Regions from separate parts of the Pseudomonas sp. BF-R-19 genome, predicted to be linked through region 1. Evidence: predicted binding sites of a transcription regulator. Region 1 holds the regulator's gene; each other region holds the start of a gene.

What was found. The regulator sigma-54, encoded in region 1, starts transcription at its own class of promoters, with help from an activator protein. The targets are predictions, from matches to a motif close to ANTGGCATNNANNTTGCTNT.
Region 2: a site for sigma-54 is predicted at 4,056-4,075, ahead of KGB28_RS18895 (circularly permuted type 2 ATP-grasp protein). Genes of this name have one in related genera too.
Region 3: a site for sigma-54 is predicted at 3,082-3,101, ahead of glnK (P-II family nitrogen regulator). Genes of this name have one in related genera too.
Region 4: a site for sigma-54 is predicted at 4,539-4,558, ahead of glnA (type I glutamate--ammonia ligase). Genes of this name have one in related genera too.

What each region holds. Positions count from the first base shown of each region.
Region 1 is NZ_JAHBDN010000081.1:90,283-97,498, reverse strand. Features, by position in the region: gene KGB28_RS23520 (ZIP family metal transporter) at 1-685, shown strand, start outside; gene KGB28_RS23515 (HPr family phosphocarrier protein) at 731-1,003, opposite strand; gene rapZ (RNase adapter RapZ) at 1,019-1,876, opposite strand; gene ptsN (PTS IIA-like nitrogen regulatory protein PtsN) at 1,879-2,343, opposite strand; gene hpf (ribosome hibernation-promoting factor, HPF/YfiA family) at 2,356-2,664, opposite strand; gene KGB28_RS23495 (RNA polymerase factor sigma-54) at 2,739-4,232, opposite strand; gene lptB (LPS export ABC transporter ATP-binding protein) at 4,505-5,230, opposite strand; gene lptA (lipopolysaccharide transport periplasmic protein LptA) at 5,230-5,778, opposite strand; gene lptC (LPS export ABC transporter periplasmic protein LptC) at 5,765-6,337, opposite strand; gene KGB28_RS23475 (KdsC family phosphatase) at 6,345-6,869, opposite strand; gene KGB28_RS23470 (KpsF/GutQ family sugar-phosphate isomerase) at 6,869-7,216, opposite strand, start outside.
Region 2 is NZ_JAHBDN010000065.1:2,564-9,779, forward strand. Features, by position in the region: gene KGB28_RS18860 (long-chain-acyl-CoA synthetase) at 1-37, shown strand, start outside; gene KGB28_RS18865 (ankyrin repeat domain-containing protein) at 135-653, shown strand; gene KGB28_RS18870 (hypothetical protein) at 777-1,307, shown strand; gene KGB28_RS18875 (PLD nuclease N-terminal domain-containing protein) at 1,390-1,581, shown strand; gene speE (polyamine aminopropyltransferase) at 1,858-2,733, shown strand; gene KGB28_RS18885 (hypothetical protein) at 2,951-3,184, shown strand; gene KGB28_RS18890 (ribonuclease E inhibitor RraB) at 3,395-3,739, shown strand; gene KGB28_RS18895 (circularly permuted type 2 ATP-grasp protein) at 4,108-5,517, shown strand; gene KGB28_RS18900 (alpha-E domain-containing protein) at 5,530-6,480, shown strand; gene KGB28_RS18905 (transglutaminase domain-containing protein) at 6,477-7,216, shown strand, end outside.
Region 3 is NZ_JAHBDN010000037.1:271,492-278,707, reverse strand. Features, by position in the region: gene sutA (transcriptional regulator SutA) at 100-423, opposite strand; gene KGB28_RS07430 (secondary thiamine-phosphate synthase enzyme YjbQ) at 525-950, opposite strand; gene KGB28_RS07425 (ammonium transporter) at 1,164-2,501, opposite strand; gene glnK (P-II family nitrogen regulator) at 2,537-2,875, opposite strand; gene KGB28_RS07415 (accessory factor UbiK family protein) at 3,295-3,555, shown strand; gene KGB28_RS07410 (Bro-N domain-containing protein) at 3,988-4,506, shown strand; gene KGB28_RS07405 (HigA family addiction module antitoxin) at 4,518-4,781, opposite strand; gene KGB28_RS07395 (hypothetical protein) at 5,544-5,714, shown strand; gene KGB28_RS07390 (YifB family Mg chelatase-like AAA ATPase) at 5,887-7,216, shown strand, end outside.
Region 4 is NZ_JAHBDN010000057.1:8,079-15,294, reverse strand. Features, by position in the region: gene KGB28_RS15745 (YkgJ family cysteine cluster protein) at 252-689, shown strand; gene typA (translational GTPase TypA) at 910-2,730, opposite strand; gene thiI (tRNA uracil 4-sulfurtransferase ThiI) at 2,870-4,324, opposite strand; gene glnA (type I glutamate--ammonia ligase) at 4,653-6,059, shown strand; gene KGB28_RS15725 (cupin domain-containing protein) at 6,238-6,660, shown strand; gene KGB28_RS15720 (DUF4124 domain-containing protein) at 6,686-7,201, shown strand; gene KGB28_RS15715 (DUF4124 domain-containing protein) at 7,198-7,216, shown strand, end outside.

The DNA of each region.
Region 1 (7,216 bases):
GATGCCGCAGATGCTCAGCGACACTTTGCTTGGCTTTGGCGCTGGCGTGATGCTCGCGGCGACGGCATTTTCGCTGATCGTTCCGGGCATCTCTGCCGCCGAAGGGCTTGGATTGTCACCCTGGGCTTCCAGTGGGTTGATCAGCTTCGGCATTATGCTCGGCGCGTTCGGGTTGTTCCTGGTGGATCGGAAGGTCTCCGGGGCCAGCCCGGACATGCTGGTCGGCACGCTGGAGCGACCGGTCATTGCTCCGCGGATCTGGTTGTTTGTGTTTGCGATCATCGCCCACAACATCCCGGAAGGCATGGCGGTCGGCGTTTCTGTCGGTGGCGGAATGCCTGGCGCCGACAGTCTCGCCATGGGCATAGCCTTGCAGGATGTGCCGGAGGGGTTGGTCATCGCTTTGGTCTTGGCCGGGGCAGGGATGTCCAGGGTCAAGGCGTTCCTGATCGGTGCTGCATCAGGGTTGGTAGAACCGGTGTTCGCGCTGTTGTGCGCCTGGCTGGTGAGCCTGGCCGAGCTGCTGTTGCCTTTGGGATTGGCACTGGCGGCGGGGGCGATGTTGCTGGTGGTGACCCACGAAGTCATTCCCGAGTCGCGCCGCAATGGTCATGACAAGCTTGCCAGCCTTGGGCTGCTGATGGGGTTTTGTTTGATGATGGTGATGGATACGGCGCTGGCTTGATTTGTGGCAAAGAGCCCTCGCCACAAAAGCTCACCCGTCGGAGTGTTATTCGCCTTCGTCGAAGAAGTTGTTGATCAACGCCACCAGCGCGTTCAGCGCTTCCTGTTCCTGCTCGCCTTCGGTGCTCAAGTGAATCGTGGTGCCTTTGCCGGCGGCCAGCATCATCATCGCCATGATGCTTTTGCCATCGACCATGGACTCTGGTGTACGACCGGCCCGGATCTGGCACGGGAACTGACCCGCCACCCCAACGAATTTTGCAGAAGCGCGAGCATGCAGGCCCAGCTTGTTGATGATTTCGATTTCCAGAGCAGGCATCGCGGTGTGAATCCTTTAGCTGAGGTCGCGGTGGCGAACCTGGACGTTCTTCAGTGATTTTTGCAGCGCCTGCCCCAGACGCTCGGTCAGGTAGACGGAACGGTGATGTCCGCCAGTGCAGCCAATGGCAATGGTGACATAGGCGCGGTTGCTGGCGGCAAAACGCGGCAGCCACTTTAGCAGGTATGTGGAAATGTCCTGGAACATCTCTTCGACATCCGGTTGTGCCGCCAGATAGTCGGCAACCGGTTGATCGAGCCCGGACTGCTCGCGCAATTCCGGTTTCCAGTAAGGGTTGGGCAGGCAGCGCACATCGAACACCAGGTCGGCGTCCACCGGCATGCCACGCTTGAAGCCGAAGGACTCCACCAGGAACGCTGTGCCCGGCTCGGGCTGATTCAGCAGTCGCAGTTTGATGGCGTCGCGCAGCTGGTACAGGTTCAGGCTGGTGGTGTTGATCTTGAGATCGGCGAGGTCGGCAATCGGCCCGAGCAGGTCGCTCTCGACGCTGATGGCTTCGGCCAGCGAGCGGTTGGCGTTGGTCAGGGGGTGACGTCGGCGGGTTTCCGAGAAGCGCTTGAGCAGGGTTTCTTCGTCGGCGTCCAGGTACAGCACATCGCACTGGATGTGGCGGGCACGGACTTCCTCGAGCAGGTCGGGGAAGCGTGACAGGTGGCTGGGCAGGTTGCGGGCGTCAATGGAAACGGCGACCAGCGGCTGTAACAGCTCGGTATGAACCAAGGCGCGTTCGGCCAGCTCCGGCAGCAGGCCGGCAGGCAGGTTGTCGATACAGTAGTAGCCGTTGTCCTCAAGAACGTTGAGGGCGGTACTTTTACCTGAGCCGGAACGGCCACTGACGATGATCAAGCGCATGATTACTGACCGTTTTGCTCGTCCAGGACAACCTGATACAGGGCTTCGTTGCTTGCAGCACTACGCAGCTTTTCGCGAACTTCCTTGCGGTCGAGCATGCTGGCGATCTGTCGCAGCAGCTCAAGGTGCGCATCGGTGGCGGCTTCCGGGACCAGCAGCACGAACAGCAGGTCAACCGGCGCACCATCGATGGCGTCGAAATCGATAGGGGCGTCCAGGTGCATCAATGCACTGATGGGCGAAACACAGCCCTTGAGACGGCAATGTGGAATGGCGATGCCATTGCCAAACCCGGTGGAGCCGAGTTTTTCACGGGCAATCAGTGCCTCGAAGACATCTTGCATCTCCAGGGCCGGCACTTCGCGGGCGATCAGATTGGCAATTTGTTCGAGGGCTTTCTTTTTACTGCCTCCCGGCACGTTCACCAGGGAACGGCCGGGGGTCAGGATACTTTCAAGTCGGATCATGGGTAGGGAGTGTTAACGACCGGTTGCGCCCTGGAGGAGGCTCTGGGTCTTTTCCTTATGCTTTTTGAGTTGTTTATCCAGCTTGTCGGTGAGTGCGTCGATCGCGGCGTACATATCGGTATGTTCCGCGTTTGCGACCACTTCATTCCCGGGAATATGCAGCGTGGCTTCGATTTTCTGCTTCAGTTTTTCGACGGTCATCGTGACCTGCACATTAGTGATCTTGTCGAAATGTCGCTCCAATCGTTCGAGTTTTTCGCCGATGTAGGTGCGAAGAGGTTCGGTCACTTCCAGTTGGTGTCCACTGATGTTGACTTGCATACAGCTTCTCCTTCGTTGCCAGTGCATAAAGCGGTAGATCAGATGATCTACCACTGGAACGCTGTGGCGTGGCTCTACATCAACCGCTTGCGTTCGCTCGAAGGCGCGATCCCGAGGGATTCGCGGTACTTGGCGACGGTGCGGCGAGCCACCTGAATGCCTTGTGCCTCCAGTAAACCAGCGATCTTGCTGTCACTCAACGGCTTTTTCTGATTTTCCGCGGCAACCAGTTTTTTGATGATCGCCCGGATCGCCGTGGACGAGCATTCGCCGCCTTCGGAGGTGCTTACGTGACTGGAGAAAAAGTACTTCAGTTCATAAATGCCCCGGGGGGTGTGCATGAACTTCTGGGTGGTCACCCGTGAAATCGTCGATTCATGCATGCCGACCGCTTCGGCGATGTCATGCAGGACCAGCGGCTTCATGGCTTCGTCGCCGTACTCCAGAAAGCCGCGTTGATGCTCGACGATCTGGGTGGCAACCTTCATCAGGGTTTCATTGCGGCTTTGCAGGCTCTTGATGAACCAGCGGGCCTCCTGCAACTGGTTGCGCATGAAAGTGTTGTCGGCGCTGGTGTCGGCGCGGCGGACGAAACCGGCGTACTGGGCGTTGACCCGCAGACGTGGCACCGACTCCTGATTGAGCTCCACCAGCCAGCGCTCGTTGTCCTTGCGCACGATAACGTCAGGAACGACGTACTCGGCTTCGGCGGACTCGATCTGCGAGCCCGGGCGTGGGTTGAGGCTCTGGACCAGTTCGATGACCTGGCGCAGTTCATCTTCCTTGAGCTTCATGCGGCGCATCAACTGGCTGTAGTCGCGGCTGCCAAGCAGATCGATGTAATCGGTGACCAGGCGCTTGGCCTCGGTCAGCCAAGGTGTCTTGGCAGGCAACTGACGCAATTGCAGCAACAGGCATTCACCCAGGTTGCGGGCGCCGATGCCGGCGGGCTCGAACTGCTGGATGCGGTGCAGGACGGCTTCGATTTCGTCCAGTTCGATGTCCAGTTCCGGGTCGAAGGCTTCGAGGATTTCCTCGAGGGTTTCGTCCAGGTAACCCTGATTGTTGATGCAGTCGATCAGGGTCACGGCAATCAGGCGATCGGTGTCGGACATCGGGGCCAGGTTCAGTTGCCATAGCAAGTGGCTCTGCAGGCTTTCGCCGGCCGAGGTGCGGGTGGTGAAGTCCCACTCGTCGTCGTCATTGCTGGGCAGGCTGCTGGCGCTGGTCTGGTAAACGTCCTCCCACGCGGTGTCGACGGGGAGTTCGTTAGGGATGCGCTCGTTCCAGTCGCCTTCATCGAGGTTATCAACCGTCGGGGCGCTTTCCTGGTAGGAGGGTTCCTGGGTGTCAGTGTTGGGCTTTTGTTCGGCGTTGTCGGCCAAGGGGTCGGAATTATCGAAGTCGTCGCCTTCTTCCTGGCGTTCGAGCATCGGATTGGACTCCAGGGCCTCCTGGATTTCCTGTTGCAGGTCCAGGGTCGACAATTGGAGCAGGCGGATGGCCTGTTGCAGCTGCGGTGTCATCGTCAGCTGCTGGCCCATTCTCAAGACTAGCGATGGTTTCATGGCAGGGGCTTAACACCTTATTCGCCGGCGCACATGCGCCATCCACTACAGGGCGCCGGGGCGCCAAACATAAGCAAATTATATGCCTGAAACTGAAGGGTTTGCCTAGAGCGCTGTAACAATAAAAGCTGCAAAGTTTTGTTGACAGGTTGCTCCGGCTGGCTCCTGAACATCTTTGAAGCGTCGGGTTTGCCTGGAGCGCTGTAACAATAAAAAAGAGTTGATTTTTTATCGAGACAAGCGCTCGTCGACTGCTCTGGCATCTCGGTGTCTTACAGGCGGAATTCGTGGCCCAGGTACACTTCCTTCACCAGGTCGTTGGCCAGGATGGTTTCAGCGTCGCCTTCAGCGATCAGTTGACCGTCATTGACGATATAGGCGGTTTCACAGATATCCAGGGTTTCACGAACGTTGTGGTCCGTGATCAGCACGCCAATGCCTTTGGCCTTGAGGTGGTGAATGATCTGCTTGATGTCGCCGACCGAAATCGGGTCCACGCCGGCGAAGGGTTCGTCGAGGAGGATGAATTTCGGGTTGGTGGCCAGGGCGCGGGCGATCTCCACACGACGGCGCTCACCACCGGACAGGCTCATGCCGAGGTTGTCGCGGATGTGGCTGATGTGAAATTCCTGCAGCAGGCTTTCCAGCTCTTTGCGACGACCGGCCTTGTCGAGTTCCTTGCGGGTCTCGAGGATGGCCATGATGTTGTCGGCCACCGACAGTTTGCGAAAGATCGATGCTTCCTGCGGCAAGTAGCCGATACCGGCCTTTGCGCGGCCATGCATCGGCTGGTGGCTGACGTCCAGGTCATCGATCAGGACGCGGCCCTGGTCGGCCTGTACCAGGCCGACAATCATGTAGAAGCAGGTGGTCTTGCCGGCGCCGTTCGGGCCAAGCAGGCCGACAATCTGACCGCTGTCGATGGACAGGCTGACGTCGCGCACGACCTGGCGGCTCTTGTAGCTCTTGGCCAGATGCTGAGCTTTCAGAGTTGCCATTACTGGGCCTTTTTCTCGTCGGTTTTCTTCTTCGGCTGGATCACCATGTCGATACGCGGGCGCGCCTCGGTGACCTTGCTGCCTGTGGCGCGACCGGCGCTGGCGAGCTTCTTGTCCGTGTCGTAGACAATTTTCTCGCCTTGGGTGACGTTGTTGTCCTTGTCGACAACTTTGGCCTTGTCGATCAGTACGACGCGATTTTGCGCGGCGTGATACTGGATCGTCACGCCCCAGCCCTGAACAGGCTTGGTATCGCCAGCTGTTTGCAATTGCTCGAAGTACGCCAGGTTGCCCACCGAGGTCACTACGTCGATGTCGCCAGCCGGGGTGCGGGTAATGGTAACGGTGTTGCCTGTCACCTTCATCGAGCCTTGAGTGATGATCACGTCACCCTTATAGGTAGCAATACCTTGCTTGTCGTCCAGTTGGGCATCGTCGGCCTGAATGCGGATAGGCTGCTGTTGATCTTCCGGCAGAGCCCAGGCGCTCACGCTTCCCAGTGCTGCGCCCAGACTGAGCAAAATCGGGAGGGTTTTAACGAGCCTCATACTGTCCTCTTACGTTCGATAGCAGGTGTATCCTGCTTTCTTTCAAATACGCCTTCATTCCCTTGCCAGTCGATACACCGCCAGCGCCGTCGATTCTAACGTCTTGCTCGGTCTGCGCATATTGCTGCTGCGGGAACACGGTCATGCGGGTGCTGGTGATCAGGGTTTTACGGTTTTTCTCGTCAAAGCGCGTGATGCGCACGTCATCGATCAGTTCGACCTGTGTGCCATCAGGGTTGACCTCGCCGCGCAGGCTCTGGACGTGCCACGGGAATTCAGTGCCGCGGAACACATTCAGGTCGGGGTTGGTCAGCAATGTCACCTCGGTCGCTTTCAGGTGCTCGACCTTGTCGGACACCAGATCATATTGCAGCTTGCCGTCCGGCAGGTACTGCACGCTGTGGGCGTTGATGGCGTAATAGTCGATCGCGCTTTCATCGACCTGCGTTACCGGCTTGTCGAGGAAGCGTTCCGGGCTGATGTTCCAGTAGCCAACCGCGGCGAATATCGCCGCGATGCAACTGAACATCAGGGTGTTGCGAAACTTTTTGCTCAGCATAGTGGGCTCACAGGTACGCTGCATTGGCCGCGTCGAGGCGGTCCTGGGCGCGCAGGATCAATTCGCAGAATTCGCGAGCGGCACCTTCGCCGCCACGGGCGAGGGTGATGCCGTGAGCGTGTTCACGCACGAAGCTGGCGGCATTGGCCACCGCCATGCCCAGGCCGACGCGGCGAATCACCGGCAGGTCCGGCAGGTCATCGCCGAGGTAGGCCACCTGTTCATAGCTCAGGTTGAGTTGGGCCAGTAGCTCATCGAGTACCACCAGTTTGTCTTCGCGTCCCTGATACAGATGCGGGATTCCGAGGTTCCTGGCTCGCCGTTCGACCACCGGGGTCTTGCGGCCACTGATGATGGCCGTCTGCACGCCGGCGGCCATCAGCATCTTGATGCCTTGGCCGTCGAGTGTGTTGAACGTCTTGAATTCGCTGCCGTCTTCGAGGAAGTACAGGCGCCCGTCGGTCAGCACGCCATCGACATCGAACACTGCCAGTTTGATCTGTTTGCCGCGTTGCAACAGGTCCGCACTCATTACATTACTCCTGCACGCAGCAAGTCGTGCATGTTCAAGGCACCGACCGGGCGGTCTTCGCTGTCGACCACGACCAGCGCGTTGATTTTATGGTCTTCCATGATTTTCAGCGCTTCGGCGGCGAGCATCTCGGCACGCGCGGTCTTGCCGTGTGCAGTCATGACCTGGTCGATGGTAGCGCTGTGGATGTCGATGCTACGGTCCAGCGTGCGGCGCAAGTCACCGTCGGTAAAGATCCCGGCCAGCTTTCCATCGGCTTCCAGGATCACGGTCATGCCCAGGCCTTTGCGGGTCATTTCCATTAGCGCGTCCTTGAGCAGGGTGCCACGCTGTACTTGCGGCAACTC
Region 2 (7,216 bases), on a different contig from region 1:
GTTGTCCGACATTCACGGCGGCAAGTATCGCTATTGAATCTGGCTATGGCGGCCCATGAGAAAAAACAAGTGACAGTGCCTGGGGCGCTCGGGAAACTGTCGGCTTTTACGAATGACAGAAAAGAGAGTGCCGAATGTCAGACAAAAGCCGCCAGATGACCCCCGAAGAAGCCGCCGAATTCACCGAACAGGTATTCAACAAGGCACGGGAGGGCGATGCGGCGATGATGGCCGCGCTGCTGACCAAGGGTTTGCCGCCGAACCTGCGTAACCACAAGGGCGATACCTTGCTGATGCTGGCCGCGTATCACGGTCATGTGGACACGGTAAAAGTCCTGCTGGAGCACAAGGCCGACCCGGAGATCCGCAACGACAACGGCCAGAGCCCGATTGCCGGCGCCGCCTTCAAGGGCGATCTTACGGTGATTAAGGCCTTGGTCGACGGCGGCGCCCAGGTTGAAGGCTCGTCCTTCGATGGCCGCACGGCGCTGATGATGGCAGCGATGTTCAACCGCGTCGAAGTGGTCGATTACCTGATCAGCAAGGGCGCCGACCCGAAAGCCAAGGACGCCAATGGCATCACTGCCCTGGAGGCGGCGAAGACCATGGGGGCTTCCGATACGGTTGCTCAGCTGGAAAAACTGCTGGGCTGACGTTGAACCCTGTGGCGAGGGGGCTTTTGTGGCGAGGGATTGCATCGCCACAGGTCCGCATTTCACTCATTAATGCGCTATCCTTCGCGGCCTCAAAATTCACCTCGCTACAGGATCCTCCCCATGAAAGCCGCACTCGTCGAACTCATCAGCAAAATCAGCTCCGGGTGCATGGGCGAAGACGAAATCCTCAAGGTCGCGGGCGAAGCGGCCCAGGCCTACGCCGATCCCGAGGCTTTCCTGACCGCCAATCCGGACATCAACTACGACGAAACCTTCCCGATCCCGCTGGGTGAGTGGGTGGTGGTCGGCAGCCTGCCGGAAACGGTGCTGTTCCAGGCTGACACCTACATGGACCTGTTCGCGCAGATCGTCGCCTCGTTCGGCCCGGGGGTGGAGTTCAATCTCAAGCCCAAGCAACTGGCCAAGACCGAAGCCCTGACCGCGCTCAACCGCATCCAGGTGCAGATGAGCAGCATGAACAAGGAAAACGGTGGCTACACGCTGATGAATTTCAGCCAGTTGCTCGATGACGAGCTGCAGGTGGTCCTGGTCTACGGCAATGACGTGCCACGGGTGCTGGAATTGTGCGCAGAAGTCGGCATCGCAGCCGCGCCATCCCTGGAAGCCCTGAAAGTGGCGATCCACGTCTGATAGCAAAATACTGTCAATAAAAGGGAACCCTTGCGACGACCGTCTATCCTGAGGGGGCATATCACTCTTTGGGAGCGTCACCATGGGTTCCACGTTCAACAGCCTGGTTGCCTTGATCATTTTTGTCCTGGACATCTGGGCCATCATCAACGTGTTCAAAAGTAGCGCCGAGACCGGGATGAAAATCCTCTGGGTATTGTTGATCGCGCTGTTGCCGGTGCTGGGACTGATCATCTGGGCCATCGCCGGGCCGCGGGGCAACGTCAAGTTCTGACGGTTTTCCCCCAGACAACACCGACCCTGTGGGAGCGGCGGTGCGGCGATCCGACTTGCTCGCGAAGAACGATTACGCGGTTCGCCGACAGACCGAGTTGCCTGCTTCGCGAGCAAGCCCGCTCCCACAGGATTGGGGCCAGTCGAACAAGTGAGGTTCGACCTGTCATGTTCCGCGACGTAGAATGCGCGCCTTTCCCGGTCAATCGAGACGCTCGATTGGCCATCATGGGCGGGTAACCGTCCGTTGCCACCCGCATTCATCGGAGCACTTCCCATGAGCAATACCCCGACCAGCGACTACCTGGAAACCCTCTACGAAGGCTACGGCCAGCGTTTTCGCATGGAAAAACTGCTGCACGAAGTGCGCACCGAACACCAGCACCTGGTGATCTTCGAGAACCCGCGCATGGGCCGGGTAATGGCGCTGGACGGCGTGATCCAGACCACCGAAGCCGACGAATTCATCTACCACGAAATGCTCACCCACGTGCCGATCCTGGCGCACGGTGCTGCCAAACGCGTGCTGATCATCGGCGGCGGTGATGGCGGCATGTTGCGTGAAGTGGCCAAGCACCGCAGTGTCGAGCACATCACCATGGTCGAGATCGACGGCACCGTGGTCGACATGTGCAAGGAATTCCTGCCGAACCACTCCAAGGGCGCGTTCGATGATCCACGCCTGAGCCTGGTGATCGACGACGGCATGCGTTTCGTCGCCACCACCACTGAAAAATTCGACGTGATCATTTCCGATTCCACCGACCCGATCGGGCCGGGCGAAGTGCTGTTCTCGGAAAACTTCTACCAGGCCTGCCACCGCTGCCTGAACGAAGGCGGCATCCTGGTGACCCAGAACGGCACGCCGTTCATGCAGATCGAAGAAGTGAAGACCACCGCCGGTCGCCTGCGCAGCCTGTTCCCGGACTGGCACTTCTACCAGGCCGCCGTGCCGACCTACATCGGCGGTTCGATGACCTTCGCCTGGGGCGCCACCAATACCGCTTATCGCAAGTTGTCCCGCGAAACCCTGCAACAGCGCTTCACGGGCAGCGGCATCGTCACCCGCTACTACAATCCTGAAATCCACATCGGCGCCTTCGCCTTGCCTCAGTACGTATTGCAGGCGGTGAACAAGCCAAGCAACGACTAATGGGTTGAAACACAAAAACTGTGGGAGCGAGCTTGCTCGCGAAAGCGGTGTATCAGTCAGCAATTCTGTCAACTGACACACCCTCTTCGCGAGCAAGTCGGATCGCCGCACCGCCGCCCCCACATTGAATTGCAGCGGAACAAGGCGGAACAATTAGCCAGCTAACAAGGTCGAGATAGAGGTAAGCCCATCCCCGGGTTTTATCGAGGAGGCACCAATGCAAAAGTGGAAAGTCACTTTCGTGGATGATCATGGCGAAACCATCGACGAAGTCTTTGAGTGCACCGAGCGCCCGGACTACGAGCGTGCCGCCAAGCTCATCAAGGCCCGGCTTCTTCCTGTTGCCGCCGAACTGGATCTGAACGATCTGGAAGGGCGGACCGCCGATGCGTGCGTCAAAGAGCTCAAGTCCCAGAACAGCATTCAAATCCTCGGCATTACTCCAGTCTGAGCAACACCTCTCGCATTCACATCCAGGCCTTGGCAGAGGCTCTATCTTGAGGCTACTCTGCAAGCGAGATCAGCGAACGGATCGCTAAGGTCTGGTCTTGTCAGCTCCATGCTTGTTTCCCGCCGGCACATCGGTTGCCGTCGCTCGCGCTGTTCGGTTGCGGGTGAGGGAGTACGGAAAGTCTATCCATCGTTTTGAGGAGGACGTTTCATGAGCACAGCCTATCAAGAAGACATCAGCAGCAGCGTTCTGCGCCGCATGAAAGAAGGCGGTTTTGACTTTTCACGGTTTCATCCCATCGAGTTCTACGCCATTTTCCCGGACGAGGAGCGGGCACGCAGGGCGGCAGGTCATTTCCACCGTGGTGAATCCCTGAATGCGCAAGTCAGTGTGCGCGACGATGGCGCCTGGGCGCTGGAGTTGTGCAAGGTCATGTATGCCACCTACGACGACATCGGCGATTTCGAACAAGGTTTCGAAGCAGTGGTCGAGCCGTTGGGCGGCATCATCGAAGGCTGGGGTGTGAAACAGGAGGTACGAGGGCGACTCGCATAACCTTATGAACAGTGACAACCAGCAATGACGGCTGACCTTCGGGTTGGCCGTTTTCATTTTCGGTCATTGAACTTCGGTAAAAAAAAGCCGCCTGGGCAGACGGCTAAAAGGGAAGTTCGGTGAGCTTTTCAGCGAATGCATGGATTATCCGCAGCCATTGCCAGGCAGTGAAATCAACTCTGACTATGCTGGTGATAGGCGATCACAGCGCCTTGCAATGAAGCGGGGGCAATCAGGTTGGGGCATTTGTCGCACAGGATTGGTGCGGTGTGTGCGTCTTGATTATCCAACCGATTGAAATCTAAGCGTTTATGCCGATGGCACGGGCCTTGCGAAGGTCTGGACGTCCGAGTGACAAGGAGTACGGCATGATCCGCACCTATTTTGATGAGATGTACGATGCCGGCGGCCAGGTCCGCCCGCATTATCGGGAGTTTGCCCGTTGGCTGGCCGAGACGCCTGACGAGCTTCTGGCACAACGGCGACGCGAGGCCGATCTGTTGTTTCATCGCGCCGGGATTACTTTCACGCTCTACGGTGATGAGCAAGGGACAGAGCGCCTGATTCCCTTCGACACCATCCCCCGCAGTATCCCCGCCAGCGAATGGCGGATAGTCGAGCGCGGCTGCATCCAGCGGGTCAAGGCGTTGAACATGTTCCTCGCCGACCTTTACCACGAGCAGCGCATCATCAGGGCCGGCATCATTCCGGCCGAGCAGGTGCTGGCCAACGAGCAGTACCAGTTGGCGATGCAGGGCCTGGATCTGCACCGCGATATCTATTCGCACATCTCCGGCGTCGACCTGGTGCGCGACGGCGACGGCACCTACTACGTGCTCGAAGACAACCTGCGTACACCGAGCGGCGTCAGCTACATGCTCGAAGACCGCAAGATGATGATGCGCCTGTTCCCCGAGTTGTTCGCGGCACAACGCATTGCCCCCATCGACCACTACCCGAACCTGCTGCTCGACACCCTGAAAAGCTCAAGCCCGATCGATAACCCGAGCGTGGTGGTGCTGACGCCGGGGCGCTTCAACAGCGCGTTCTTTGAACACGCGTTCCTGGCGCGGGAAATGGGCGTGGAGCTGGTGGAGGGCGCGGACCTGTTCGTGCGTGACGACAAGGTCTACATGCGCACCACCGACGGGCCGAAAGCGGTCGACGTGATTTATCGTCGCCTAGACGACGCCTTCCTCGATCCCCTGGCCTTCAACCCGGAATCGATGCTCGGTGTGCCGGGGCTGCTGTCGTCCTACCGTTCCGGCAACGTGGTGCTGGCCAATGCCATCGGCACGGGGGTGGCGGACGACAAATCGGTGTATCCGTTCGTTACCGACATGATCCGTTTCTATCTCGATGAAGAGCCGATCCTGAAGAACGTGCCGACCTGGCAATGCCGTAACCCGTCTGAGCTTTCCCACGTGCTGGCCAATCTTCCAGAACTGGTGGTCAAGGAAACCCAAGGCTCCGGCGGGTACGGAATGCTGGTGGGGCCGGCAGCGACGGCGGCGGAAATCGAAGCGTTCCGCGCGCGGATCATCGCCAAGCCCCATGCGTATATCGCGCAACCGACGTTGTCGCTGTCGACCTGTCCGACCTTTGTCGAAAACGGCATTGCGCCACGCCACATCGACTTGCGGCCGTTTGTTCTGTCGGGTCGTGAAACCCGGGTCGTGCCCGGCGGCTTGACCCGCGTCGCCCTGCGCGAAGGCTCCCTGGTGGTCAATTCCTCCCAGGGCGGCGGAACCAAGGACACCTGGGTGGTCGAGGATTAAAGGAAGCCTGTCATGTTAAGTAGAACTGCCTCGGATTTGTATTGGATGTCGCGTTACCTGGAGCGGGCGGAAAACCTCGCACGGATGCTCGACATCAGCTATTCGCTGTCGCTGATGCCGCAAGACGGTCGCGGCGACGGTTTGCACGAACTGGCCATGCCGCTGTTGATCACCGGCACCCTGGACGATTACCTGGAGCGCCATGGCGAACTGCATGCCGAACGGCTGCTGCATTTCTTCGCCCTGGATGCGGCCAACCCGGCGAGCATCTACAGCTGCCTCGGTGCCGCACGGGCCAGCGCCCATGCGGTGCGTGGGCGCATCACCGCCGACATGTGGGAAAACATCAACGCCACCTGGCTGGAAATTCGCGGCATCGCCGAACAGGGCCTCAGTCGCTACGGCATGAGCCGTTTCTGCGAGTGGATCAAGGAACGTTCCCATCTGTTCCGGGGCGCGTCCTACGGCACCATCATGCGTAACGATGCGTTTCGCTTCATTCGTCTGGGGACCTTTATCGAACGGGCGGACAACACCTTGCGCCTGCTCGATGCCCGCTACGAAATGGCCGGCGATCAGGCCGAAGCGGTCAGCGATGGCACCGCTCACGCGTATTACCAATGGAGCGCATTGTTGCGGGCGTTGTCGTCGTTCGAGGCCTACACGGAAATCTACCGCGACGCCCCCGGCGCCCGGCATGTCGCCGAATTGCTGTTGCTGCGGGCCGATGTACCGCGATCCCTGCGCGCCTGCACCGAAGAAATCGACCTGATCCTCGCGCAATTGCCGGGGGCCAATGGTCGTCCCGCACAACGCCTGGCGGCAGAAATGGACGCACGCCTGCGCTACACCGGCATCCATGAAATTCTCGAAGAAGGCCTGCACGCCTGGCTCACCGAGTTCATCCCGCTGGTGCGCCAGTTGGGTAACGCGATTCACAGTTCTTATCTGGAGGCCGCATGAGACTTTCCATTAGCCACGAGACCACCTATCACTACGAAGACAAGGTGCGGGCGAGCATCCAGTATCTGCGCCTGACTCCCCACGACAGCGAGCGCCAGCACGTGCTCAGTTGGCAGCTCGACTTGCCGCGTCCGGTGCGGGCGCAGCTCGATCCGTTCGGCAACATCCTGCATGTGCTGACCATGGACGAGCCCCACGAGGCGATCATCATCGGCGCCCGCGGCCAGGTCGATATCGACGAATGGCGTGAGGCCGAACACGAGAGCCAGTCGGCATTGCCGTTTCTGCGCTTCACCCGTTTGACCGAAGCCGACGCCGCCCTGCGGGCGTTCGCCGAGAAGGAATGCAAGCAACGCCGCGATCGCACGGCGCTGATCGATCTGATGCATGGCCTCAACCAGCATATGACCTACACGCCGGGATCCACGGAAGTGGACACCAGCGCGGCCCAGGCCTTTGCCGGACGCTCTGGCGTGTGTCAGGACCACACCCACGCGTTTCTCGCCTGCACCCGCAGCCTGGGCATTCCAGCGCGTTATGTGTCGGGCTACCTGTACAGCGAGAACAGCGAACATCTGGCCAGTCACGCCTGGGCGGAAGCCTGGCTGGACGATGCCTGGTACAGCTTCGACGTGACCAATGAACTGGCCCGGCCGGAACGCCATCTGAAACTGGCGGTGGGCCTGGATTACCTGGATGCCTGTCCGGTGCGCGGGATGCGCCGGGGTGGCGGGTG
Region 3 (7,216 bases), on a different contig from region 1:
CCCGCTCCCACAGGGACTTCGTCCAGCTCAAAAAGCTTTGTTTCATGCATGAAAAAGCCCGCGGCGACGGCGGGCTTTTTCAGCAAGCGGGTAGCAGGCTCAGATAGGCCGGCTGCCGTACTTGTTATCAGGCTTCTTGGGCGGATCGGCGACCACATTGGCCTCCACTTCCTGCACCTTGCCACCCTTGGCCAAAAACTCCTCCATGGCCCGCGCGAGAGCATCGCGTTCCTTGTTCTTGGCTTCGACACTCGGCAGCTCATCGACCGATACCGCTGCCTTGGCCTTGCCTTTGGCGGTCGGGACCGGCGCATCACCGCCGTCGTCTTCAGCGACGTCTTCCGCCGCTGCTTCCAGACCTTCTTCGGTTTCGTCGTCGTCGCCTACTTCGAGGTCGTCGTTTTCCAGATCATCGTCGCTCATGTTCTACCTCATGACTTGCGAAAAGCAGATTAGTTATAGCCCAGCTTTGCCCTCTGTCGAAGGCTGCAGGAAAAAATTCAACAGCCGCTGCTGACCAGCGGCTATGCCTCTTCACCGTGCACGGTGGCGAGGACTTTACGGGCACCGCCATGATCACGGTGCTCGCCCAGATAAACGCCTTGCCAGGTCCCCAACGCCAACCGGCCTGCCGCTATCGGCAAACTGAGCTGACAGCCAAGTACGCTGGCCTTGAAGTGCGCCGGGAGGTCGTCCAGGCCTTCGTCGTTATGCTCATAGCCGTCTGTTCCTTGTGGGATCAGACGATTGAAAAATCGTTCGAAGTCGCGACGTACCGCCGGATCGGCGTTCTCGTTGATGGTCAACGACGCCGAGGTATGCTGCAGCCACAAATGCAACAGACCGACCCGACACGCCTTGAGTTCAGGCAGGCCGGCGAGTAACTCGTCCGTTACCAGATGAAAGCCCCGAGGCCTCGCCCGCAAGGTAATCAGAGTCTGTTGCCACATACAGTTCTCCGCACGTTCGGGGCGCATTCTAGCGCGCTCTGGGAAAAAACAAAGACCCTAATATTCCTTCAATCCTGTAAGCCTTTGGCTGCACAAAAACACCCGACGTAAACATCGTAAAACCTGTAGGAAAAAACCTTTCAGCTCAGCCTTCAACGACAAATTCCAGACAAAAAAATGCCCGGCAAGCCGGGCAGTTTTTTTAGTGCTTGCTTACAAGTTGTAGCCGCGTTCGTTGTGAAGCGCCAGATCGATGCCGACCGCTTCTTCTTCTTCGTTGATACGCAGGCCCATGACCGCATCCAGCACCTTGAGGATGATGTATGTGGCGATCGCGGTGTAGATCACCGTGAAGCCTACGCCTTTGCACTGAATCCACACTTGTGCGGCGATGTCGGTCACGGTGCCGAAGCCACCCAAGGACGGAGCAGCGAACACACCGGTCAGGATTGCGCCGAGGATACCGCCGATACCGTGCACGCCGAAGGCGTCCAGGGAATCGTCATAGCCGAGCTTGCGCTTGAGGGTGGTGGCGCAGAAGAAGCACACCACGCCAGCTGCCAGACCGATTACCAGCGCGCCCATCGGGCCAACGGTGCCGGCAGCCGGGGTGATTGCCACCAGACCGGCAACCACGCCCGAAGCGATGCCCAGTGCGCTAGGTTTGCCGTGGGTGAGCCACTCGGCAAACATCCAGCCCAGTGCAGCAGCGGCGGTAGCAATCTGAGTTACCAGCATTGCCATGCCGGCGGTGCCGTTGGCCGCAGCGGCGGAACCGGCGTTGAAACCGAACCAGCCGACCCACAGCATGGCCGCGCCCATCAGGGTGTAACCGAGGTTGTGCGGCGCCATCGGTGTGGTCGGGAAGCCCTTGCGCTTGCCCAGCACCAGGCAGGCAACCAGACCTGCTACACCTGCGTTGATGTGCACCACGGTGCCGCCGGCGAAGTCGAGCACGCCCCAGTCCCACATCAGGCCACCGTTGCCGGACCAGACCATGTGCGCGATCGGCGCATACACCAGGGTGAACCAGATGCCCATGAACACCAGCATCGCGGAGAACTTCATCCGCTCGGCGAACGCACCGACGATCAGCGCCGGGGTGATGATCGCGAAGGTCATCTGGAAGGTGACGAACACCGCCTCAGGGAACAGCGCCGCAGGGCCGGTCAGGCTGGCTGGCGTGATGCCGGCGAGGAATGCCTTGCCCATGCCGCCGAAGAACGAGTTGAAGTTGACGACGCCCTGCTCCATGCCCGTGGTGTCGAACGCGATGCTGTAGCCATAAATGACCCACAGGACGCTGATCAAACCGGTAATGGCGAAGCACTGCATCATCACGGAAAGAATGTTTTTAGACCGGACCATGCCGCCGTAGAAAAGCGCGAGGCCGGGAATGGTCATGAACAGCACCAAGGCTGTCGAGGTCATCATCCAGGCAGTGTCGCCGGAGTTGAGGACTGGGGCCGCCACTTCGTCTGCCGCCAGAGCAAGGCTGGGCATTACGATGGACAACAGGGCGCCTAGCCCTGCGAATTTACGCAGAGTCATATTGTTTTCTCCTGGGGCGTTGGGTTTGTGGCGGCTTAGATTGCGTCGGTATCGGTTTCGCCGGTACGGATGCGAATCGCCTGTTCCAGATTGACCACGAAGATCTTGCCGTCCCCGATCTTGCCGGTGTTGGCAGCCTTAGTGATGGCCTCGATTACCCGGTCCAGATCCTTGTCGTCGATGGCGACGTCGATCTTCACCTTGGGCAGGAAATCGACCACGTATTCCGCGCCGCGATACAGCTCGGTGTGACCCTTCTGCCGACCAAAGCCTTTGACTTCAGTGACGGTAATGCCCTGCACGCCGATCTCGGACAGCGACTCGCGTACGTCGTCCAGCTTGAACGGCTTGATGATGGCAGTGACTAGCTTCATGAAAACTCTCTCCCGAATTGGTGGACTTGCCCCAGGAAAACAAACCCGACTCAAGTCTAAGCGCAGTGCCTGGCTTTGTAACGCATCGTCGGCCTTACCTGCCCGTCCGACGCCAGTTAACCGCTCCTTGCGAAACACTCCCCGCGTTCCGCCTGGCGCACTGCATTCGTCACAGCGACTGCATCAGTGCATGGGTTACCAGCATCTAAGCAGAAAGCTTGCCATCTCCACAAAACTCATAGTTTTCAATCTTTTGCTGGCAGATGTCTGCCATATCGCAACAACACTCGCCTGGTTACGCACAATAACGGTGCGACGCCGTCCGTCCCCATGCGCGAAAAGCGTGCGCCCTTCGCCTGCGCAAATGACTATAGACACTGCGTGATACACTGCCCGTCATTGTTTCCAGGACATTGCCCATGCTCGCGCCCAAAGACTTCCTCGACGCCCTCACCGGCACCGCCTCCCGCCTTTTCAGCGGTGACACGCCTCTGCCGAAAGCTGAAATCGAAAGCCAGTTCAAAATGTTGCTGCAGAGCGGCTTCAGCAAACTGGATCTGGTGAGTCGGGAAGAATTCGATAGCCAGATGGTTGTGTTGGCGCGCACCCGGGCTCGGCTGGAAAGTCTTGAAGCGAAAGTGGCGGAGCTGGAAGCGAAGCTCAATCCGCCGACCGAATAAATTCTGTTGTGAAATGCAGTCCCCTTGTGGGAGCGAGCCTGCTCGCGATTGAAGGTCGGAACGACCTTGCGCTTCACCTGTAGGACCTGCCGAAGGCTGCGATCTTTTGATCTTCAGCCCCGCAACAATCCCGGCAACGTCCTACAAACATCACACCGCCGTCCGATTGCGTCGCTAAGCCCCGGTTCCTAAGCTCATCTCGGCTGAATATTCAGCACTGGGTTTGGCGACCCGGATAGCATGTGACGCACCGCAACCACGTTCGATACTGGGCATTATTCCCTTCTCGAATTATGGCGGCTGGGCGTGGGAGACCTTCGGGTCTGCCGGTTTTTCGCATGCACCGGTTCGCCAACCCGCGCACAGCTGCCACCCTTTTCGTTTGGCGACGAACAGCGGCAGTTTCCTTCATGCGAATTTGGGTACTGCTCGATGGACGAAAATTATCTAATACCTCACGTCTTCACCCGCCACAAACTCCACCTCCACGCTCTCCTAATACAAAACCAACCCTGGTTCAGCGCCCGCGACCTAGGCCGATTGCTACGCATCTACCTCAACGACCGCCAACTCCGAAAACTCGATCCCGACCAATACCAAACAGCCAAAACCCTCATCCACGGTCACATCGAAAACATCCTGCTGATCAGCGAATCCGGCGTTTACGCATTACTGGTCTACCACTACTGCCCCGAATACAGAGCCCTGCGTGAATGGCTCACCCACGAAGTTGTTCCCGCCCTGCGAGATGCCCAATACCCCACCACAACCGAACGCCCGCAACTGAGCCTGCTCAACTGGCCGGAAATGTCGTTGAGCCTGCTGCACTGGAACAACCAGCCGTGGATTCGGTTGCAGGATGTGCCGCAGATGATGACAGAGCAGGATCAGGCAAGACGCCCGGTAAAACCGTGGTGGAAGCGGGCTTCACTCATCTTGCAGTCGCTTTGAATATTTAACGTTCAACTACGCTCGATCTGGGCTGAGCGCAACTCGTAGGTCGATTGCAGATTCAGCCAGAACTCGGGCGTGGTGTTCAGGTTGATGGATAGCTTTTGCGCCAGACCAACACTGACACCGCTCCGCTGATTCACAACATCGCTTATTTCCGCCTCCGGCTCGTTCAACGAGCGAGCCAGAGCATCGGTTGTAACGCCCAGTGGCTTCAAAAACTCCTCGCTGAGAATTTCGCCAGGATGAATCGGGCGCATTCCATTCCTGTTCATTCACGCCTCCTAAGGCTGCATTCAGCGAGATCATAAGCAGCAACCTTCATCCGGCAAGGCCATCCACGCTCTTTCACCGATGTCCTTCATCTTTCTCGGCAAGGTCCTACAAAAAGCGGCGCTCCGGCCTGATTTATCAGTCCTCACCCTTTTCTTTACGCTTTTCGCCTTGTTACTCGATAGACGCTAGCAATGAGAAGAAAAGGAAAAGGCACCGAACTTCGAAACCAGACTTACAAATCAGATGCACGAAAGCTCGCATATAAAATGTTCGTCAAGGACTGTAAATCTCGGGCCAGGAAACTCAACACCGAAGCGGTTAGGTTCGACCCAATAACTCCAGCTGCGATTACTGCCTGCCTCCCGTGGTTGGAAGCTGCACTCTTCCCATGGGAAAGCGTGTCGAACTGGAAGTGCAAAGATGCCAAGGGATTGGATTTGGCCATCTGGTACGAACAGAAACTATGTGGTCTGTGTTATGCCACTCCGCGTAAAAGCGCTATTTGCATAAAGATAATTCTTTTGCAGGGTCACCCAGACAGGTCTCATCCTCTTCGTGGTTTGATCGCCCCGATGGCACTGCTGGCTACAGATACCTATGCACGAATGCTAGGGTGCAAAGAAATAGAGATTCAGGATCCTGGCCCAAATGTCGTCCCCTACTACCAGAACCTCGGATTCAGCTTCGACCAGAACAATCGACTTGTCATTTACCTGGACGATTAATAGTATCGATCTCACTCCCAGGCACAGGAGGTGTCCATGATTCAAAGAAAGCGAAAAGCCAAGCTTTTACTCATCATTCAATATCATGCTGAAGCACTTCGGCTAGGCGGCAAGATTTCAGCCAATCAACAACGATTTCTTGATGTCGCTGCGGCTCACGGTAAAGACCTTGAACCTCCGGGCTTACTTGCCGGTAAAAGAACCTGAAACTGTCTACCAAAGAACCGCCCGAATGGCGGTTTTTTCTGCCCGCCCGTCCGGCGATGGCTCGCAACATCCTGCGAAAATTCACCTTCCCTGACACCACGCGAAATGCTCATCTCCTGACTACCCTTGAAAAACCGCAGGAAGCGGCTCCCCGTAATTTCAAGGAACGACCATGTCCCTCTCCATCGTCCACAGCCGTGCCCAGGTCGGCGTGGAGGCGCCAGCCGTTACTGTTGAAGTCCATCTGGCCAACGGTTTGCCGTCTCTGACCATGGTCGGCCTGCCCGAGGCGGCGGTGAAGGAAAGCAAGGATCGGGTGCGCAGCGCGATCATCAATTCGGGGCTGCAGTTTCCGGCACGACGGATCACGTTGAATCTGGCGCCCGCGGATTTGCCCAAGGATGGCGGGCGGTTCGATCTGGCGATTGCCTTGGGGATTCTCTCGGCCAGCGTGCAGGTGCCGACGCTGACGCTGGATGATGTGGAGTGTCTGGGCGAGTTGGCGCTTTCCGGCGCAGTGCGGCCGGTCCGCGGGGTACTGCCGGCGGCATTGGCGGCGCGTAAGGCCGGGCGCTGGTTGATGGTGCCGCAGGCGAATGCCGAGGAGGCTTGTCTGGCATCGGGGTTGAAGGTCATCGCAGTGGACCATCTGCTGCAGGCGGTGGCGCATTTCAATGGGCACACACCCATCGAACCTTACGTTTCCAACGGGTTGCTCTACGCCAGCAAACCCTATCCTGATTTGAATGAAGTTCAGGGGCAAATGGCGGCCAAACGCGCGCTGCTGATTGCGGCAGCGGGTGCGCATAACCTGCTGTTCAGCGGGCCACCGGGTACGGGCAAGACACTGCTGGCGAGCCGATTACCAGGGCTGTTGCCACCCTTGGCCGAAAACGAAGCACTGGAGGTCGCGGCGATTCAGTCAGTCGCAAGCTGTGTGCCGCTGAGCCACTGGCCGCAGCGACCGTTTCGCCAGCCGCATCACTCGGCATCAGGTCCTGCACTGGTCGGTGGCGGCTCGAAACCGCAACCCGGCGAAATCACCCTTGCCCATCATGGCGTGCTGTTCCTCGATGAGCTGCCGGAGTTCGACCGCAAAGTGCTGGAAGTGCTAAGGGAGCCGCTGGAGTCCGGGCATATCGTGATCTCGCGGGCGAAGGATCGAGTTCGGTTTCCGGCGCGCTTCCAGTTGGTGGCGGCGATGAATCCGTGTCCCTGTGGATATCTGGGCGAGCCCACGGGCCGCTGCTCCTGCACGCCGGACATGGTGCAGCGTTATCGCAACAAACTGTCGGGGCCGTTGCTCGATCGCATCGACCTGCACCTGACTGTTGCCCGCGAAGCCACGGCATTGAATCCTGCGTTAAAACCCGGCGACGACACTGCCACCGCCGCCGAGTTGGTTGCCGATGCACGAGAACGGCAACAAAAGCGCCAAGGCTGTGCCAATGCCTTTCTCGACTTGCCGGGCCTGCGCAGACACTGCAAGTTATCCACAACAG
Region 4 (7,216 bases), on a different contig from region 1:
GGACCTCGAGCGAGCTTGGAATTGTCTGAGCCTAGACGGTCTGACAGGCGGTAGAGGCTCTGGTTCGGCAGTTTTTCCTTTGAATGCGAGCTGGATCGACATTGCGTTGTCTTGTGCCTGAATCAATGCAGGGCTCGTGCCTATTTTCCGGTTGTTTGCGCCGTCTGTGAAAAAAACTGGCGAAAGGTTGTTCAAAAATCCACCAGTCCCGGTATGATCGCGCGCCCTGATGCACACGCTGGTAACAACCGATGATGAAGCCGAACCTGATCGCCGCCGCGGAGATCGACCGCCTCGATACCTGGGCCAAGTACTCTGCCCCGATGTGCGGCTCGTGCATGTCCAGCTGCTGCACCCTGCCGGTCGAGGTCAAGATCAAGGATCTGATTCGCATCGGCGTGGTCGATGAGTTCGAGCTGGGCGATCCGCCGAAGAACATCGCCAAGCGCCTGCAAAAGGAAGGTCTGGTCGAGCGCTTCAACCAGAAGTCAGGAATCTTTACCCTCCAGCGCATGAGCAACAACGATTGCCTGTATCTGGATCGTAAGAGCCGTCTGTGCACTATTTATGAAAAGCGCCCGGATACCTGCCGCAATCACCCGAAAATCGGCCCGCGGCCGGGGTATTGCGCGTACAAGCCGAAAGAAGTGGAGCGCGAGCGGAGTTCGCGGAGTATCGAGCGGTTCTGATATTTCCTGAAACCAGTGGCGGCTGATCGGCCGCCATCGCGAGCAAGCTCGCTCCCACAGGGGTTCTGTGGTGTTCACACAATTTGTGGTTCACCTCGAACACTGTGGGAGCGAGCTTGCTCGCGATGAGGCCAGTACAAGCGCCACACAAACCCCAGACAAACAAAAACGCCCCCGGCCTTGCGGTCGGGGGCGTTTTTTTGTCAGCTAACTAAATGACTTAGTTACCGGACTTCTTGGCAGCGCGGGTACGCTCGCTTTCGCCCAGGATCTTCTTGCGAAGACGGATGGACTTAGGCGTGACTTCACACAACTCGTCTTCTTGTACGAATTCCAGAGCTTGCTCCAGAGTGAAGCGTACAGGCGGAACCAGAGCGATGGTTTCGTCTTTACCCGAAGCACGCATGTTGTCGAGCTTCTTGCCTTTGGTTGGGTTAACACCCAGGTCGTTGTCGCGGCTGTTCAGACCAACGATTTGACCTTCATAGATGTCCTGGCCGTGTTCGATGAACAGCTTGCCACGCGACTGCAGGGTTTCCAGCGAGTAGGTCAGTGCCTTACCGGTAGCAACCGATACCAGCACGCCGTTCTGACGGCCGGACATGTCACCGGACTTCATGGTGTCGTAACGGTCGAAGATCGAGGTCAGGATGCCTGCACCGGAGGTCAGGGTCAGGAACTCGTTACGGAAACCGATCAGACCACGGGCCGGGATGTTGTACTCAAGGCGCACACGGCCCTTGCCATCCGGAACCATGTTGGTCAGGTCGCCTTTACGGATACCGATCTGTTCCATGATCGCGCCCTGGGATTCTTCCGGCAGGTCGATGGTCACGTTTTCGTACGGTTCGTGCTTGACGCCATCAACCATACGGATGATCACTTCCGGACGACCAACACCCATTTCGAAGCCTTCGCGACGCATGGTTTCGATCAGTACCGAGAGGTGCAGCTCACCACGGCCGGAGACTTTGAACTTGTCGGCGGTGTCGCCTTCTTCAACGCGCAGAGCAACGTTGAACAGCAGCTCCTTGTCCAGACGTTCCTTGATGTTACGGCTGGTCACGAACTTGCCTTCTTTACCGCAGAAAGGCGAGTCGTTTACCTGGAAGGTCATGGAAACGGTTGGTTCGTCAACGGTCAGCGGCTTCATCGCTTCGACGTTCAGTGGGTCGCACAGGGTGTCGGAGATGAACAGCTGGTCGAAGCCACTGATGCAGACGATGTCGCCAGCCAAAGCTTCTTCAACGTCAATGCGGTGCAGGCCGTGGTGACCCATCAGCTTCAGGATACGACCGTTGCGCTTCTTGCCGTCAGCGTCGATAGCGACGACCGGAGTGTTCGGCTTGACGCGACCGCGAGCGATACGGCCAACGCCGATCACACCCAGGAAGCTGTTGTAGTCCAGTGCGGAGATCTGCATCTGGAACGGACCGTCACGGTCGACTTTCGGCGCTGGTACGTTGTCGACGATCGACTGGTACAGCGGGGTCATGTCTTCAGCCATTTCAGTGTGGTCCAGACCGGCAATACCGTTCAGGGCCGAGGCGTAGACGACTTTGAAGTCCAGCTGTTCTTCGGTAGCACCCAGGTTGTCGAACAGGTCGAAGATCTGGTCCAGAACCCAGTCCGGACGCGCGCCTGGACGGTCAACCTTGTTGATGACCACGATTGGACGCAGGCCAGCTTCGAAAGCCTTCTTGGTCACGAAACGGGTTTGCGGCATAGGGCCGTCTTGAGCGTCAACCAGCAGCAGAACGGAGTCGACCATCGACATTACGCGTTCAACTTCGCCGCCGAAGTCGGCGTGGCCCGGGGTGTCCACGATGTTGATGTGGTAGCCGTTCCAGTTGATGGCGGTGTTTTTCGCCAGAATGGTAATACCGCGCTCTTTTTCCTGGTCGTTGGAGTCCATCACGCGCTCGTCGTTGAGCTCGTTGCGCTCCAGGGTGCCGGATTGACGCAGGAGTTTGTCTACCAGGGTGGTCTTACCATGGTCAACGTGGGCAATGATGGCGATGTTGCGTAGATTTTCGATCACTTGTGTATCTCGATCAGAGGATTCGGTGTGCTGACAAGTCTTGGCAGCGATTAACAGTAGCGTCCGTGAAAGCCGTTACAGCTTGACGGTGGCATCGGGGGGCCGGTGACGCAGGCCACAGGCAAACAGCCCCGGGCACTTAGCTCGGTCGATAAACGCGCACATTGGCATGCCCCTCACTGAGCAAATGGTGGGCATGCAGGCGACTCATCACGCCTTTGTCGCAATACAGCAGGTACTGGCGAGTAGGGTCCAGTTCCTTGAAACGAGCGTTCACTGCATAAAACGGCATCGTTTGTACCTCGATGCCAGCGAGTTCCAGCGGGTCGTCTTCAGCGGCATCCGGGTGACGGATGTCGATGACGATCTGACCGGCCAGCGCTTCGCTGACTTCTTCAATCTGCAAGTCCTGGCCCAATTCATCGATCACACGATCGATCGGCACCAGTTTGGCGTTTTCGAGCGCACGCTCGAGTACCGCCATATCGAATTCTTTCTCTTCATGCTCGACGCGATAGCGCTTGGCCGCGGTCTTCGGATTGACCGAGATGACGCCGCAGTATTCCGGCATGTGCCGGGCGAAATCGGCGGTACCGATTTCGTTGGCCAGGTCGATGATGTCCTGCTTGTGGCTGGCGATCAGCGGACGCAACACCAGCTTGTCGGTCACGCAATCGATCACTGACAGGTTCGGCAGCGTCTGGCTCGATACCTGGGAGATCGCCTCACCAGTGACCAGCGCCTCGATGTGCAGTCGATCGGCAATTTGGGAGGAAGCGCGCAACATCATACGCTTCAATACTACGCCCATATGACTGTTATCGACTTTGCCGAGAATTTCGCCCAGCACTTCTTCGAACGGCACACTGACAAATAGCACGCGTTGGGAGCTGCCGTACTTCTTCCAGATGAAATGCGCGACTTCCATGACGCCCAGTTCGTGGGCACGTCCGCCCAGATTGAAGAAGCAGAAATGCGCCATCAGGCCGCGGCGCATGATCTGGTAGGCCGCTACGGTGGAATCGAAGCCGCCGGACATCAGCACCAGGGTCTGCTCCAGCGCGCCTAGCGGATATCCGCCGATGCCGTTGTGCTGGCTGTGGATCACGAACAACCGTTGGTCGCGAACTTCGATCCGGACTTCGATTTCCGGCTTTTTCAGGTCGATCCCGGCGGCACCACACTGACGGCGCAACTGGCTGCCGACATATTTTTCGATATCGATGGAGCTAAATGGGTGCTTGCCGGCACGCTTGCAACGCACCGAGAAAATCTTGCCGGACAGTGCATCACCGTAGTGCTGCTTGCACTTTTCAACGATGTCGTCGAAATCGCCCAGCGGGTATTCATCGATCTGCAGGAAATGCGCGATGCCCGGCATGCAGCTCAGGCGCTCGCCCATCTCCTTCAAGGCCTTGGGGTCGCTGACACGGGTTTCCAGCTCGAGGTTGTCCCACACGCCGTTCACCACCACGGCCGGGTCCAGATCGCGGAGCACGGCACGGATGTTCTTGGCCAATTGACGGATGAAACGCATCCGTACCGGGCGGCTCTTGATGGTGATCTCGGGGAAGACTTTTACGATTAATTTCATGGAAACAGCGCGCGCATGGCCTGCCGAAAAAGGGGGGCGCGGATTATAGCGGAAATTGCTCAAGGTTTAACCAGTTAATGTGCAGAAGGTTTTGCGCGCACCAAAACAGGTCATTTATTGAAATGAACGCCACATTGTAGGGCGGGATTTTCCGCTTTAAGGTACTTTTCCGCCTGACAGGCGTGAAATTGGGGCAAAAAACCCATGGTGGGGCACTGGCATGCAATTTGCTCCCTTGTGAGGCAGGTTGCCTTGGCAGAGTATTCGCGCCGGCATCACCCACATTTAAGGGCATCCATTACTAGCCCGAAGCCACCCGGAGGACACTATGTCGAAGTCGGTTCAACTCATCAAAGATCATGACGTCAAGTGGATTGATCTGCGCTTCACGGACACCAAAGGCACTCAGCACCACGTGACCATGCCGGCTCGCGATGCGCTGGATGACGACTTCTTCGAAGTCGGCAAAATGTTCGACGGTTCCTCCATCGCTGGCTGGAAAGGCATCGAAGCCTCCGACATGATCCTGATGCCGGACGACTCCACCGCTGTTCTGGACCCGTTCACCGAAGAACCGACCCTGATCCTGGTCTGCGACATCATCGAACCTTCGAGCATGCAAGGCTACGACCGCGACCCACGTGCGATCGCCAAGCGCGCCGAAGAGCACCTGAAAGCCACCGCTATCGGTGACACCGTATACGCCGGTCCAGAGCCAGAGTTCTTCATCTTCGACCAGGTGAAGTTCAAGTCCGACATTTCCGGCTCCATGTTCAAGATCTACTCTGAACAAGGTTCGTGGATGTCCGACCAGGACATCGAAGGCGGCAACAAAGGCCACCGTCCTGGCGTCAAAGGCGGCTACTTCCCGGTTCCACCGTTCGACCACGATCACGAAATCCGTACCTCCATGTGCAACGCACTGGAAGAAATGGGCCTGACCGTTGAAGTTCACCACCACGAAGTGGCGACTGCCGGCCAGAACGAAATCGGCGTCAAGTTCAACACCCTGGTGAAGAAAGCCGACGAAACCCAAACCCTGAAGTATGTCGTACACAACGTAGCCGATGCCTACGGCCGCACCGCGACCTTCATGCCTAAGCCTCTGTACGGCGACAACGGCTCGGGTATGCACGTACACATGTCCATCTGGAAAGATGGCAAGAACACCTTCGCAGGCGAAGGCTATGCCGGTCTGTCCGATACCGCTCTGTACTTCATCGGCGGCATCATCAAGCACGGTAAGGCCCTGAACGGCTTCACCAACCCGGCGACCAACTCCTACAAGCGTCTGGTTCCAGGCTTCGAAGCTCCAGTGATGCTGGCCTACTCGGCTCGCAACCGCTCCGCTTCGATCCGCATTCCTTACGTGTCGAGCCCGAAAGCCCGTCGTATCGAAGCACGCTTCCCGGATCCGGCTGCCAACCCATACCTGTGCTTCGCCGCACTGCTGATGGCTGGCCTGGACGGCATCCAGAACAAGATCCACCCTGGCGACGCCGCTGACAAAAACCTGTATGACCTGCCGCCTGAAGAGGCCAAAGAGATCCCACAAGTTTGCGGCAGCCTGAAAGAAGCCCTGGAAGAGCTGGACAAAGGTCGTGCGTTCCTGACCAAAGGCGGCGTTTTCAGCGACGACTTCATCGACGCTTACATCGCCCTGAAAAGCGAAGAAGAAATCAAGGTACGTACCTTCGTACACCCACTGGAATACGAGCTGTACTACAGCTGCTGATCCGGTAGCGCCGCAACACGCGGCGTGACAAAAAGAGGCCTCCTTCGGGAGGCCTTTTTTGTGGGCAACTTCCGACAATGAAACCCGACATCTCCTCGGGCACACACAGCATCGTCCGGCATCAACCAGCTTGAATGACTCGTAGCCTGCTCACTACCTGCAATCAACGGATGGAATGATGAAAACCTTCCCACTCAAGACGCTACTGGCCGCTCTCACCGCCCTCGCCCTTCTAGGCTGCACGACAAAACCCCCATCGACAGAAATCAAACGGGAAATCCTGCTTCAAAGCAGCAAGTCGTGGGATAGCACACCTTACATTCGCTACCCGGATGCCGCGCCCGAGCTGACAGTGCTCAAACTCACGATCCCTGCCAATAGCAAACTCCCCTGGCACACCCATCCGACTCCCAACGCGGCTTACATCCTCTCAGGCGAGCTGACAGTCGAAGACAGGAACAGCGGCCAGACCCGGCGCATCAAACAAGGCGAAGCGCTGGCCGAAATGGTCAATATCACTCATCGCGGCGTCACCGGCGATGAACCGGTAGAACTTGTTGTGTTCTATGCTGGCAGCGAAGGCATTCCATTGGCGGAGTAGTCTTTGCTTCACACAGGGAGTCCGAATGCGGCCACTGTTATTACTTCTACTGCTGTCCTTCAATTTTCCCGTGATGGCCCAAATCTACAAATACACCGATGCCGCCGGTAATACCGCCTACAGCAATCAACCGCCCGCTGGTGCTGACGCCCGGGCGGTTGATTTGCCGCCGCTCAACAGCATCGAACGCCAACCGCCCAGCGATCCTGCACAACCTCAGGCCGGTAATGGCGCCGAGCCAATCCACGGTGCCTACGAAAAACTGGAACTCACCGGCCTGCCCACCACCGAAGCCCTGCGCGCAAACAACGGTACTTTCACGGTAAGTGTGCTGATCAAGCCGCGCCTGCAAGGTCCCCACCTGCTGCGCCTGCTGCTGGACGGCCAGCCCTACGGCCAGCCAGGCAACGTGCCGACCCTGCAACTGGTGAACATCGATCGCGGCGAACACCGCCTCGCCGTGCAAGTGATCGATGGCGAAAACGTTGTGCAGCAAAGCCCTGCGGTGACATTCACCGTACAGCGGGTGCACAAGCCTTGAAGGCCTGGGCACTGA